3 regions of the Plantactinospora sp. BC1 genome follow, and region 1 is predicted to be linked to each of the others. Evidence: riboswitches for the same ligand, from Rfam matches in the RefSeq annotation. Region 1 holds a riboswitch; each other region holds the start of a gene.
The links. Region 1 has a riboswitch for S-adenosylmethionine ahead of thrC (threonine synthase). Riboswitches for the same ligand answer to the same signal wherever they lie in the genome.
Positions count from the first base shown of each region.

Region 1 (4,510 bases):
GTACGGCCGGAGCAGCTCGCCGAGGCGCAGGCAGTCGCGCCGGTGGTCTGCGTGCAGAACCCGTACGGCGTCGACTACCGGCGTAGCGCCGACGACCTGGTGCGGATCTGCGCCGAGCAGGGCGTCGCCTTCGTGCCGTTCTTCGCGATCGCGGGCGCCGGCCGGGAGGCGGGCGCGACCGCCGCCGGTGACTCCGATGCGGAGCTGCGGGCGGTGGCGCGGGCGCACGGCGCGACGGTGGCACAGGTCCGGCTCGCCTGGACGTTGCACCGGGGCCCGCACGTCCTGGCTATTCCGGGTACCGGCAATCCGGAGCACCTGGTCGCGAACGTGGCGGCCGGCGCCCTGCGGCTCAGCCCGGACGAACTGGCCCGGCTCGACCAGGCCGGCTGACCGCCCGGGGTGCCCGTGCCGGGGCTCGTGTCCCGGCCACGGGTACTCCGGGTCAGACCTGCTGGTCGCGGCTGGCCAGCCCGGCCGGCGCGGCGGCCAGGGCGGCCTGGATCGCCTCGACCAGGGCGAGCGCGGACTCCTCGGTCAGCTCGACCGCGACCCGCGCCCCCGGGCCGGCGGCCGGGTTCAGAAAGTCGATGTTGAGGGTGTGTGCGTACGGCGCGTGCGTCGGATGGTCCACGTAGACGCAGGTGTGGCTGACCGGGAACCAGCCGCCGGCACCCTTGCCGCTGCCGTCGACCTCGCGCTTCACCGTGACGTACGTGCACATGCCGGCCTCCTCGGGCTCGGACGGAGGGGACTCGGAGGAGGGGACTCGGACGGAGGGGATTCGCCGGTCAGGCGTTCAGGTGCCGGTCGAAGAAGTCCCGGACCCGTTGCCACCCCTCGGTGGCGGCCAGCGGCCGGTAGCTGGGCCGGTCGACGGCGAAGAAGCCGTGCCCGGCGTCGGCGAAGGTGTGGAACTCGTGCGGCTTGCCGAGCCGGGTCAGCTCCCGGGACAGCTCGTCCATCTGGGCCGGGGAGGGGTACTGGTCCTCGGCGCCGAAGAGCCCGAGCAGCGGGCAGGAGAGCCGGTCGGCCTGGTCGAGCAGCGGCTTCACCGCCAGCGGGAAGCTCTCCGGCGGGTTGCCGACCACGAACGCGCCGTAGCAGTCGACGGCGGCGTCCAGCGGCAGTCGGGTGGCGGCCAGGAACGCCTGCCGGCCACCGGAGCAGTACCCGATCACCCCGACCCTGCCGTTCGAGGCCGGCAGCCCGCGCAGGTGGTCGGCGGCGCCGCCGACGTCGCCGACGAGCCGGTCGTCGGGTACGCCACCGGCGGCCCGTGCCGTCGCCGCCGCGTCGTCGGGGCTGGCGCCGGGTGCCTCCCGGGAGTAGAGGTTGGGGCAGATCGCCGCGTACCCGTAGCTGGCCAGCCGACGCGTGATCTCCTTTGTCGGCTCGTCGTAGCCGGGCATGTGGTGGATCACCACCACCCCGCCGTGCGGCGTGGCATCGAGGGGCTGGGCGAGATATGCCTCGATCTCGTCGCCGCCCGCCCCGGTGATCCGGACCGTTCCGGCCTGCATCCCGTCCCGCACCGTCGTTGCTCCCGTCCTGCCCGGCCGGACCGCGTCCGCCGGCCGTACCCGAATTCTCATTAGCCCGGGTAACTATTTCAGCCGGCGGTCGGCGGCGGTCCGGTGACCCGGTGCGGGGATCTTCCTCACACCGCGAACAGACCCGGGACAGCGGCCTGCGGTGCCCGTAGACTGTCGGCACAACTTCATACCTCATCCAGAGGGGCTGAGGGATACGGCCCGATGACGCCCCGGCAACCACTCCACGGCGGAGCAGGTGCCAAATCCGTCCCCGCCGCGCGGTGCGGCGCCAGGGAAAGATGAGAGGACGGCTATCGCCATGACGTCGATCATCGACGCGACCCCCAGCCAGACCAGCCCGGTGGCACCCAACCCCGCCCGCGTTCTCGTCTGTCGCGGCTGCGGCACCGAATATCCGCTGGTCGCGCAGCACGCCTGTTACGAGTGTTTCGGCCCGCTGGAGGTCGGCTACGACGCCGCGACCCTGGCCCGGGTCACCAGGGCCGACATCGAGGCCGGCCCGAAGAACCTCTGGCGGTACGCCGCGCTGCTGCCGACCGGCCAGGACCCGACCACCCGGGTCACCCTCGACCCGGGGTTGACCCCGCTGGTGCCGGCCGCCGGCCTCGCCGCCGAGCTGGGCATCCGGGCGCCGCTCTGGGTCAAGGACGACAGCGCCAACCCCACGCACTCGTTCAAGGACCGGGTGGTGTCGGTGGCGTTGACCGCCGCCCGTGGTCTCGGCTTCACCCGGTTCGCCTGTGCCTCGACCGGCAACCTGGCGAACTCGGTCGCCGCGCACGCGGCCCGGGCCGGGGTGCCGTCGATCGTCTTCATCCCCGGCGACCTGGAGCAGGGCAAGGTGGTGACCACCGCCGTCTACGGCGGCGACGTGGTCGCGATCGACGGCTCGTACGACGACGTCAACCGGCTCTGCGGCGAGCTGGTCGAGACCGACGAGTTCGAGGACACCGCCTTCGTCAACGTGAACGTCCGGCCGTACTACGCCGAGGGCTCCAAGACGCTGGGTTACGAGGTGGCCGAGCAGTTGGGGTGGCGGATTCCCGAGCAGGTGGTCATCCCGATGGCCAGTGGCGAGCTGCTCACCAAGATTGACAAGGCGTTCAGCGAGCTGGTCGAGATCGGACTGGTCGAGGCGCCGCCGAACGGCTGGAAGGTCTTCGGCGCCCAGTCGGTCGGCTGCAACCCGATCGCCGTCGCGCTGCACGCCGACACCGACGTGATCACCCCGGTCCGGCCGACCGGGATCGCCAAGTCGCTCAACATCGGCGACCCGGCCGCCGGGCTCTACGCACTGGAGGCGGTGCGCCGTACCGGCGGCTGGATGGACTACGCCGACGACGACGAGATCCGCGCCGCCATCCGGCAGTTGGCCCGGACCACCGGCGTCTTCGCCGAGACGGCCGGCGGGGTCACCGTGGCCGTACTCGGCAAGCTGGTGGCGAGCGGCCGGCTGGATCCGGACGCCGAGACGGTGGTCTTCAACACCGGCGAGGGCCTCAAGACCCTGGACGCGGTGGCGGCACAGGTCGGTCCGACGTACCGGGTCAAGCCGTCGCTGCGGGCCGTCCGCGACGCCGGGCTGCTCGGCTGAATTTTCCGGAAGAAATTTTTGGCATCTGCCCGAAGCGTGCTCGGGCAGATGCACGTGCAACTTGCAGGTGGAATCGTTCGGTCCCATCGGCGGCCCGCCGAAGCCGGCGGTACGGATGCGGTGCGTAGCTGCTCTTTTGCCGCCCGTGACGAAAACACGCGGAAGAGGGCTTGACGCCTGCATCTGCACGACGCAAGATGCTCCGTGCGGGAGGACGCACCGCCGTAGACTTTCAAAGCTCTTACGACCCAGCGCCGGAGGCGTTGTGCGGGCGTCCTCCCGACCAAACTCTCCCGCCCGGTCCGGCCGACGTCGTCGCCGCCCGTCGGGCTCAACGCGAATCCACCGACCCGGGTGACGGTCCCCCGATATTCGGTCGCGCCCGGTTCGTGCAAGCGGCACTCTCCAGAGCATGGATATCGTGGTCACCCCACTGGATGTCGCCGACGTGGCCGCCACCGAGCGGGCGTACGAGATCGAGTCCGCCGCGCGCACGGCCGACCAGCCCGACGTGCCGACGCTGTCCCGGCAGCGCTTCTTCGCCGGGCTGCGGCGCCCGTGGCCGGGTAGCGACGGCCGGTACGCGCTCGGTTATCTCGACGGGGTGGCCGTCGGCTACCTGGGCGTCTCGCTGCCGCAGCGGGAGAACCTGGAGAACGCCGAGCTGGCCCTCGCCGTCCATCCGGAGTACCGCCGCCGGGGCGTCGGCCGGGCGCTCTACAACCACGCGGTGCGGCTGGTCCGCCAGGAGGGGCGCAAGCGGATCATCGGCGAGGTGGCGAACATGAGCCCCGACGCCGCGCCGACGACGCCGGGCGACGCCTTCGCCGCCGCGATGGGCGCCAAACCGGCGCTGGCCGACGTACGCCGCCGGCTCGACCTGAGCACGCTCGACGAGGCCGAACTCGACCGGCTGCTGACCGAGGGACTGGCCCGGGCCGAGGGCTACTCGATCGTGCGCTGGCGGGGCGCCACCCCCGACGAGTACGCCGAGGACGTCGCCTACCTCGACAGCCGCCTGATCAGCGACGCGCCGCTCGGCGACCTGACCTGGGAGGCGGCCCGGCCGGACGTGGGCCGGCTGCGCGAGATGGAGGAGGCGCACCAGGAGCGCGGCCAGTACTGGTACAACAGCGGCGCCCGGCACGACGCCACCGGCCGGCTGGTGGCCTGGACCGGGATCGGCATGAACACCAGCTGCGACTGGCACGCCTTCCAGCAGATCACCCTGGTCGAGCCGGCGCACCGGGGGCACCGCCTCGGCACCGTGATCAAGGTCGACAACCTGCGGCACATCCGGGCGCACGAGCCGGCGCTGCGGGTCATCGACACCTACAACGCGGCGTCGAACGACTACATG
Region 1 is NZ_CP028158.1:2,607,784-2,612,293, forward strand. Features, by position in the region: gene C6361_RS11030 (oxidoreductase) at 1-393, shown strand, start outside; gene C6361_RS11035 (DUF6295 family protein) at 446-724, opposite strand; gene C6361_RS11040 (dienelactone hydrolase family protein) at 792-1,535, opposite strand; SAM riboswitch class I at 1,725-1,841, shown strand; gene thrC (threonine synthase) at 1,855-3,150, shown strand; gene C6361_RS11050 (GNAT family N-acetyltransferase) at 3,563-4,510, shown strand, end outside.

Region 2 (4,510 bases), 320 kb from region 1:
CGCTGGCGCAGCGCGTCCGGGTCCTGGTCGAGCACGCTCACGCCGTCCAGCAGTACGTCGCCGCGGTCCGGCTCCAGCAGCCGGTTGACGACCCGGAGCAGGGTGGACTTACCGGAGCCGGAGGGGCCGATCACGCAGGCGGTCTCGCCCCGGCCGACCTCCAGGTCGATGCCGCGCAGCACCTGGTTCCGGCCGAACGCCAGATGTACGTCCCGGGTCGCGACGCTCACCGACTCGTATCCGGGACCCGCCTCGGCGGGCCGGGCCGACACCGTCGGACTGACAGACTCAGGCATGCTGGGTTCCCCTTCCACCCGTCGGTAGCGCGGTCTCGCCGGCCAGCGCCACCGGGTCCTCCTCGTCGGGTTCCGGGCCACCGGCCCGGCCGTCGCGCAGCCGCCGGTCGACCCAGTTGACGAGGTGGGTCAGCGGCACGGTGATGACCAGGTAGAAGAGTCCGGCGAGCAGCAGCGCGGACTCGTTGCCGGTGTTCGCCGCGTAGTCCTGGCCGATCCGGAACAGTTCCCGCTGGCTGGCCACCAGGCCGAGGAAGTAGACCAGGCTGGAGTCCTTGATCAGCGCGATGAGCTGGTTGACCCAGGCCGGCAGCACCCGGCGTACGCCCTGCGGGATGATCACCAGGCGCATGGCGGCGCCGTGCGACAGTCCCAGCGCCCGGGTCGCCTCCAGTTGGCTGGCCTCCACGCTCTGGATGCCGGACCGGAAGATCTCCCCGATGTACGCCGCCGCGATCAGCGACAGCGCCAGGATGCCCAGCGGATAGGGGTTCGGTCCCCACCAGGCGAGCCCGAGCGGTGCCAGCCCGACCCCGATCAGCAGGATGGTGACGGCGGCCGGCAGTCCCCGGAACACGTCGGTGTAGATCCGGGCCGGCCAGCGCAGCCACCGGCTCCGGGACAGCCCGGCCATCGCCAGCAGCATGCCGAGCAGCGTCCCCACGATGGCGGAGAGCAGCGCCAGCAGCAGCGTGTTGGGCAGCCCGACCGTGAGCATCTCGGGCAGCGCCTCGCGCATCGACTCCCAGTCGAAGAACGTCTCCCACAACGTCGCCAGGGTCTCCATCGCCTCACCTGTCTCGGATCCACCAGTCGTCGGCCGGCCGCCCCGGGCGGCCGGCCGACGACTGTCTGATGTGCTGGCCGGGTCAGCTCGCCGGGGTGGCGGCCGGGCTCGTCGGACCGGCCTTGACCGGCGGGTACGTCACCGTGCCGCTGCCCGGCTTGAAGCTCTCCGGTACCGGCCGACCGGGGTAGTACTGCTCCTGGAGGCGGGTCCAGGTGCCGTCCTCGATCACCTGGTCGAGTGCGGAGTTCAGCGCCTCGCGCAGCGGGTCGGCGCCCTTGGCCACCGCGAACGCGGTCGGTGCCGAGCTGAGCTGCTTCTCGGCCAGTACGATCTTGCCGCCGCTCTCCTGTGCGGACTTCTCGCCGATCTCGGCGGGCGCGATCCAGGCGTCGGCGGTCTTCGACCTGAGCTGGTTGATCGCGCCGTTGTAGTCGGGTACCCGGACCGGGTCCAGGCCCTCCTTGGTGGCGTAGTCGTCCTGCACGGTGCCCTGCACCACGACCACCCGCTTCCCCTTCAGCTCGGCGAAGCTCCTGATCGGCGAGCCGGCCGGTACGTCGAGTCCGAAGTAGCCGAAGTCGTACCCGTTGGTGAAGTCGACGGTCTTGCGCCGCGCCTCGGTGATGGTGATCGACGACGAGCCGGCGTCGAACTTGTGGTTGTTGACCTGGGCGAGCAGCGCGGAGAACTCGGTGCCGACGAACTCGACCTTGAGCCCGAGCTTGCCCGCGACGGCGGTCATCAGGTCGTTGTCGAAGCCGGTGAACTTGCCGTCGGAGAGGAAGACGTTCGGCGGCGCGTCGGTCAGGGTGCCGACCCGCAGGGTCCCGGGTTGCAGCAGGTCGTACGGGTTGTCGGCGGTGTCGCCCGACGACGAGCCGCCGCAGGCGGCGACCGCGCCGAGCAGCGCGACGGCGGCGACGCCGGAGAGGAGGCGGGTGGCGAGAGGGTTGATGCGCATTGTGCTGAAACTCCATGAAATATCCGGCGACGGCGTGCCGGAGAACCACCCGGACCGGTCAGGTCGCGGGCGGTACGCCGACGGCGTCGCTCAGGGGGTGCTGACGAGATGGTCGGAATGCCGCCGACCGGCGGTCGCGGTCAGGCCGAGGCCCGACAGAGCATGGTGCTGGTCCGGCAGAGGTCGACGTGTCGACGCCACCGGTGCCAGACGACATGCAGCCGGCTCGCCCGCCCGGCTCGGATGCTGCGCACTGCTGAACCTCCATCGGTCCTGGCGGTAGCACCCGCACCCACGGTGGGGGGTTGCTGCGACGTCGACGAGCCAGGTCTCTCGGTCGCTCTGGATGGCCGGAGGTCAGCCTACTAAACCCGGGTACCGACATTCCAACTGGTCAGGGCCGGGATGGCTGTGTCGCTCGCCACCCGCCGCCCCGGGGCGTCCGGCCGGTGCGGGGCCTCAGCCCGCCTCGGCGACGTCCATCGCCCGGTAGATCCGCTGTTCCGAGATCGGGTACGGCGTACCGAGCGCCTGGGCGAAGACGTTCACCCGGAGTTCCTCGATCATCCAGCGGATCTGCCGTACCGCGTCGGAACCCCGGCGGGCGGGTGGCAGCGCGTCGACCATCTCCCGGTACTCCTGCTGCACCTGCTCGATCCGGGCCTGCTGGTCGCGGTCCCGCTGCGGGTTCTGCGGCAGCCGGTCGAGGCGACGCTCGATCGCGGTCAGATAGCGGGGCAGGTCGGCGAGGCGGGCGTACCCGGTCTCGGTGACGAAGCCGCGGTGCACCAGCCCGGAGAGCTGGGCCCGGATGTCGGTTAACGCCGCCACCATGGTCAGGTCGTTGGTCCGGGCCAGCCGCTGCTCGACCGCGTAGGCGGCGGCGAGCACCCGGCGTACCCGGTCGACGACCTCGACGGTGGTGTCGACCAGATCCGCCCGGACCCGGTCGCGCAGCGCGGCGAACCCCTCGGCGTCCCAGGCCGGCCCGCCGGCGTCGGCGATCAACTTGTCCACCGCCGCGTCGGCGGCGTCGTCGAGCAGCTCCTGCACGTTGCGGTGCGGGTTGCGGCTCAGCGCCAGCTTCGCCTCGTTGGAGAGCCGACCGGAGACGAACTTCTGCGGCGAGCCGAGGGTCAGCCGGAGCAGTCGCCGGGTACCGGCCCACATCTGGCGACCCTGCTCGGCCTCGGTCTCGAAGACCCGTACCCCGACGCTGTCGCCCTCGTCGACCAGGGCCGGGTAGGCGGTCACCAGGTAGCCGGCCCGATCCTGCTCGATCGAGCGCGGCAGCGTGCCGATGCTCCACTCCCGCAGCCCGGACCGTTCGACGTCCGGGGCGGCGGCGGCCACCATCCGGCGTACCTGGGTGGTGAGCTGCCGTTGCAGCGCCGGCAGGTCCTTGCCCTCGGCGACGGTCTGCCGCTCCTCGCCGACCACCCGGAAGGTGGGGCGCAGGTGTGCCGGCAGCTTCGCCAGGTCCCAGGCGTCCCGGGGCACGGTCACCCCGGTCATCCGGCGCAGCTCCCGGGTCAGCGCGTCGAGCAGCGGCTCCCGGCCGGGTGTGATCGAGGCCAGCACCGCCCGGGCGTAGTCCGGCACCGGGACGAAATTCCGGCGCACCGCCTTCGGCAGCGACCGGATCAGCGCCACCACGAGTTCCTCGCGCAGCCCCGGTACCTGCCAGTCGAAGCTCTCCGCGTCGACCTGGTTGAGCATCGGCAGCGGGATGTCCACCGTCACCCCGTCGGTCTCGGTCCCCGGCTCGAACCGGTACGTCAGCGGCAGCGCCACCCCGTCCGAGTGCCACTCGTCGGGGTAGTCGGCCGCGTCGACCCCGCCCCGCCCCTCGTTGACCAGCATCTGCCGGTCGAAGGTGAGCAGGTCGGGCCGGTCCCGGCGGGTCTTTTTCCACCAGGCGTCGAAGTGCCGGCCGGAGACCACCTCGGCGGGGATCCGCTGCTCGTAGAAGGCGTACAGCGTCTCGTCGTCGACCAGGATGTCCCGGCGCCGGGCCCGGTGCTCCAGCTCCTCCACCTCGTCGAGCAGCGCGCGGTTGTCGTGGAAGAACCGGTGGTGGGTCTGCCAGTCACCCTCCACCAGCGCGTGCCGGATGAACAGTTCCCGGCTCTGCGCCGGGTCGATCCGACCGAAGTTGACCTTCCGGCCGCTGACCAGCGGGATGCCGTAGAGGGTGACCTTCTCGAAGGCCATCACCGCGGCCTGCTTCTTTTCCCAGTGCGGCTCGCTGTAGCTGCGCTTCACCAGGTGCTGGGCGAGCGCCTCGACCCACTCCGGCTCGATCCGGGCGGCGACCCGGCCCCAGAGCCGGGACGTCTCGACCAGCTCGGCGGCCATCACCCAGCGCGGCGGCTTGCGGAACAGCGCCGAGCCGGGGAAGAGGGCGAATCTGGCGCCCCGGGCGCCCAGGTATTCGTTCTTCTGCGTCTCCTTCAGCCCGAC
Region 2 is NZ_CP028158.1:2,283,219-2,287,728, reverse strand. Features, by position in the region: gene C6361_RS09590 (amino acid ABC transporter ATP-binding protein) at 1-296, opposite strand, end outside; gene C6361_RS09585 (amino acid ABC transporter permease) at 289-1,083, opposite strand; gene C6361_RS09580 (ABC transporter substrate-binding protein) at 1,166-2,047, opposite strand; SAM riboswitch class I at 2,309-2,400, opposite strand; gene hrpA (ATP-dependent RNA helicase HrpA) at 2,507-4,510, opposite strand, start outside.
Region 2: linked by a shared signal. The riboswitch ahead of C6361_RS09580 (ABC transporter substrate-binding protein) and the one ahead of thrC (threonine synthase) in region 1 are both predicted to bind S-adenosylmethionine.

Region 3 (4,510 bases), 1.1 Mb from region 1:
GACAGCCTGGAGTGGGAGGAGCTCGGCTGCGGGCACGGCGCCTGGCTGTCCTGGATCGCAGCCGGCGGGACGGCCGAGTTCTACGAGTCGCAGCGCTGGCCCGGATGGCGCGCCGAGGTCGAGCAACTGCCGGCGTCACACGGGTTGGCGGTCTACCCGTTCCTGTGGTCCAGCGAGGCGCAGGAGGACCTCGCCGCCACCGCACGTCGGCCGGCCCCGCTGCGCGAACTGTTCGCGATCCAGGACGAGACGGTCGCGTTCCTCGCCGCCAATCCAGACGCGGAAGCGGTACGGATCGACGTGCGGTAGCCGGATCTCTTTGCCGGTCAGGGTCGCGGGTACGGCCGGAGGGTCGAGTGGAGGCTCTGTCGGGGGCGTTCGGCGTGGCCCTGCCGTCGTGTCGTTAGCGTTGGCCGGTGGCGGGCAGCGCCGGCGACCGAGCTGGACCTGATCGTCGCATCGAGTGGTGCTGGTGGTGGTGGCGCACCCCGCGCCGCCACCGGTCCCGGCCGTTCCAGCCGGCGACCCGTTGACCGCCCGGACGACGATGGGAACCGATACGTCGCAGGATCGTCCGGGAGGTGAGCGTCGGATGCGGAACTGCCCGCCCGAGATCACGGAGATCGTCGCGGAGACCGGCCTCGGTGAGGTGGTCGAGCGCTATCGACAGGCGGTGGCGATGGAGCTGAGTTTCGCCGTCACCTGCGGCGTACTCGGGGTGTCCGGGTTGGTTTTCGGCGACGAGGTCGGGCGGGCGATCGGTGCCGGGGCCGGTGGGCTCGGGGTGCTGTTCGCCGTACCCGCCTGGCGCAGGTCCCGCTGTCACCTGTACCTCTGCACCGGTGGCCTGCTCACCACCACCGGGACGACCACCGTGACCCGCCTGCTCCGCTGGGCCGAGGTCGCGCACGTCCGGGTCTGGACCACCCGGATCTACCAGCTCGGCCCGGTGGAGGAGTTCCCGCGCTGCGTACTGGAGCTGACCGACGGCACGACGTTGAACCTGGCCAGGCCCCCGTACGCGGGCCTCGGCCGGCTCGCCGGGGCCGTGGAGCGGGCCGTGACCGAGACGACCTACCCGCGCCGGACCGCGGAGATCGCCGAGACCGGCACCAGTGTCTTCGGCCCGATCACCCTCAGCGCCGCAGGAGTGCGCGACGGCCGGCGATTCGTGGCCTGGTCGGACGTCGCACGGGTGGAGCGGGGGCGGGTGCGGCTGCGCATCTGGAACCGGGCCGGCCGGCAGGTCATCTCCCGGCAGGTCCGGACGATCCCGGATCTCGCCTGCCTGCTCAGGATCGCGTCCACCACACGCGGTGGGACGGCGAACCCGGCGAGGGCGCTGCCTTGACCGGGGGGCGCCAGGAGCGGGTTCCGGCGCCGAGAGCGTGCTGCGCTACCCGTCGTCTCGGCGTCGGGTGTCGAGGCCACTCGGCTCCGTGACGTCCGGCCAGGCCATCCGGAACTTGCGGGGAGCACCGTTGAGTCGGGACGGGTCTCCGCCGGGCGGTGACGCCGTCGCCGTCTCGACGCTGCGGGCTCCGCAGGCGCGGTAGAAGCGCTGCGCCGCCGTGTTCTGCTCCAGCACCCAGAGGTACATCCGTTCCGCCGTCGCGTGTTCCAGGACGGCTCGGGCGGCGCGGGCCAGGAGCCTGCTGCCGACACCGGTCCGCTGGTGGCCGTGCACGACGTGCAGATTGTCGACCAGGCTGCCCCACCGGGGGTCGTGGTCGAACACGACGTGGACGAAGCCGACGAGTCGGCCCTCCTCTTCGGCCACCACGGTCCGGCTGTTGGTCGGGGCAGCCAGGCGGGCCGACCAGACCGAGTGCCGGTCAGCGGCGACGTCACCGTCGAGGAAGGAGTCGGCGTAGGCGCCACGGTAGTGCCGGCGCCAACTCTCGGCGTGCAGTCGGGCGATCTGCTCGGCGTCGTCGGCGCCGGCGAGGCGCAGTAGTACCCGGCCGGTTGGCGTGGGGTGCTGTTCGGGTGCCGTGTCCTGGTCGAAGGAAGGGATCGACGACACCGGGACCTCCTGCTTCGCGGCTTGCTCGGCATCGCTCGTGCCGAGCCTGGTCCTCACCCGGAGCACCCCGCCCGCGAACGGAGGGTTGCCGGCCAGCGAGCCGGGGCTTGGCGCTGGCGCTCATGACCTGTACCGGCGATCGTAGCACCGCCCCCGTCGCGACCGGAGCGCCGAGGAGCGCCGGAGGCGCCGGAAGGCCGGCCTCCGGACATAGCCCGATTTCGATGGATGAAGACGCGTCAGTTGCCGGATGTCTGCCGTCGGTCGGCCCGGAACGCTGTGCGTATGGCGATGGACGTCAACCGCAACGCCCCGGTGGTCGTCGAACTGGAGGTCTTCACCCGCGCCGCGCCCGGCACGGTGTGGAACCTGCACACCGACATCGACCGTTGGCCGGAGTGGAACCCGCACATCGAGCGGGCGAACCTGCGCGGGCCGCTGCGGGTCGGCGCCACCTTCGACTGGTGCACCGCAGGCTTGGAGATCACGTCCACGATAGGTGAACTCGTGCCGCAGCGGCGCATCGCCTGGGGTGGCCGGACACGCGGCATCGACGGCCTGCACGTGTGGACGTTCAGCCCGCAGCCCGAGGGCGTCCTTGTCCGGACCGAGGAGTCCTGGGACGGCGAGCCCGTCCGGGTCGATCCGACCAACCTGCGCACCGCGCTGGAGGCCTCGCTGCGCGACTGGCTGAGCGCGCTGAAGAGGTGTGCGGAAACCGGCGCCCGACCGGCAGGAGAATCGGTGTGACCACCGCACGGCCCGGGTCGACCCCGATCCTGTTGCTGCACGGCTCCTGGCACGGTGCCTGGTGCTGGACGGAGGTCATCGCCCAGCTCGTGCCGTACGGCCGCCCGACCCTGGCGGTCGACATGGCCGGGCACGGGCTGCGCGCCCGTCGACCCGAGTGCCTGACCGTGCGTCCGTTCGACCCGGCCGCGCTGGCCACCGAGGTTTCGCCGGTGGCGGAGGTGGACCTCGACCGAGCGGCCGAGCTGCTGGTCTCGCAGATCGAATGGCTGGGCCGTGGCGGCCCGGTCACGGTGGTGGCGCACAGCATGGGCGGCCCCGTCCTGACCCGGGCGGCGCAGCAGGTTCCCGAACTGGTGGCGCACGCCGTCTACCTCGCCGCCATCATGCCCGGCTCGGACCGGGCGGCCGAGGGGTACTTCGCGCTGCCGGAGAACGCGGGCGCGCTGGTGCTGCCCGCCCTTCGGGGCGATCCGGGGGTGATCGGGGCGCTGCGGCTCGACCTCGCCTCGAACGACCCCGGCTATCGTCAGCAGCTTCGCGACGCGTTCTACGGCGACGTCGCCCCGGTCGTCGCCGACGCCGCCCTGGGCCTGCTCACCCCGGACGCCCCGGTCAGCATGATGCGCGGCACCACCCGGCTGACCCGGGACGGTTGGGGCTCCCTCCCCCGCACCTACGTCGTCTGCGCCCGGGACATGGCGATCCGCCCGGCACTCCAGCGGGTACTCGTCGCGGAGGCCGATGCCGCCTTCCCGGAGAATCCGACCTCCGTCGTGACGCTGGACTCCGCACACGCGCCGTTCCTGTCCAGGCCGGGCGAGGTGGCCGAGATCGTCGGACGACGGGGCTGAGAGCCGGCCCCTCCGGTCGGAAGCGCGCAACCGCGCCGCGAATCGGGGCGCCCCGCACGTCGCTGTCGCGACCTGGGGACGCCCCGGTCTCCGCTGGCTCAGCTCGCCGGCCCGATCAGCCGCCACGGCTCATGGTCGGGGTCCGGTCCGGTACCCGGAATGTTGCCCTGGGTCCACCACTTGGCTTGCCAGACCTTGCCGCCGTACTTCACGGTGATCTGTTCGACCGGCTGGGTCGCCGGGTTGTAGACCTTGCTCGCGTCCCAGGCCGGTGCGGAGCAGCCGCCCGCCGGTGGGGCCGTCTGCGACGATCCCCGGTTGTGTTCGGAAAGGAGCGCGAACCGCTGGTCGCCCACCCTCAGCGTGGTGTTCACGGGTCCGGTGGCCGGGAGGTAGTAGATGATCGGAATGTCCAGGCTCTTTCCCGGCGGGATGATCTGGCAGTAGTCCAGCTTGAGGCCGACCCGGTGGAAGTCGCCGCTCAGGCCGCCGCCGGCGTTCGGGCCGGTGTGTCCCGGCTCCACCTGCCACTTGCCGCCCTGCTGTCCGGTCTGCCAGTTGCCGTCCTTGACCAGCGGCGGGGTGGAGGTGGGCAGGTCGAAGCGGAGTTCGACGTCCTTGCCGCCGCCGAGCGTGCCGGCGGTGTTGTTGGTGATCCGGAGCTTGGGCTGCATCGGCCACAGCTCCGTGGCCGTGGAGCCGTACTCCACCAGCTCCACGTGGACGTCGATCGCCGCCGACGGCATCGTCACGGAGCTGCCCGTGTTACGGCTGGCCCCGTAGGCGCCCACCCCGGCCAGCCGCTCGTGCAGCCTGTTGGTCATCGTGTAGCCCATCCGGCAGGGATCCTGGCCGGTGACCCGCGCCGGGCAGTCGTAGT
Region 3 is NZ_CP028158.1:1,498,959-1,503,468, forward strand. Features, by position in the region: gene C6361_RS06325 (DUF2625 family protein) at 1-309, shown strand, start outside; gene C6361_RS06330 (DUF6585 family protein) at 593-1,351, shown strand; gene C6361_RS06335 (GNAT family N-acetyltransferase) at 1,397-2,026, opposite strand; SAM riboswitch class IV at 2,039-2,154, opposite strand; gene C6361_RS06340 (SRPBCC family protein) at 2,312-2,776, shown strand; gene C6361_RS06345 (alpha/beta fold hydrolase) at 2,773-3,630, shown strand; gene C6361_RS06350 (glycosyl hydrolase family 18 protein) at 3,729-4,510, opposite strand, start outside.
Region 3: linked by a shared signal. The riboswitch ahead of C6361_RS06335 (GNAT family N-acetyltransferase) and the one ahead of thrC (threonine synthase) in region 1 are both predicted to bind S-adenosylmethionine.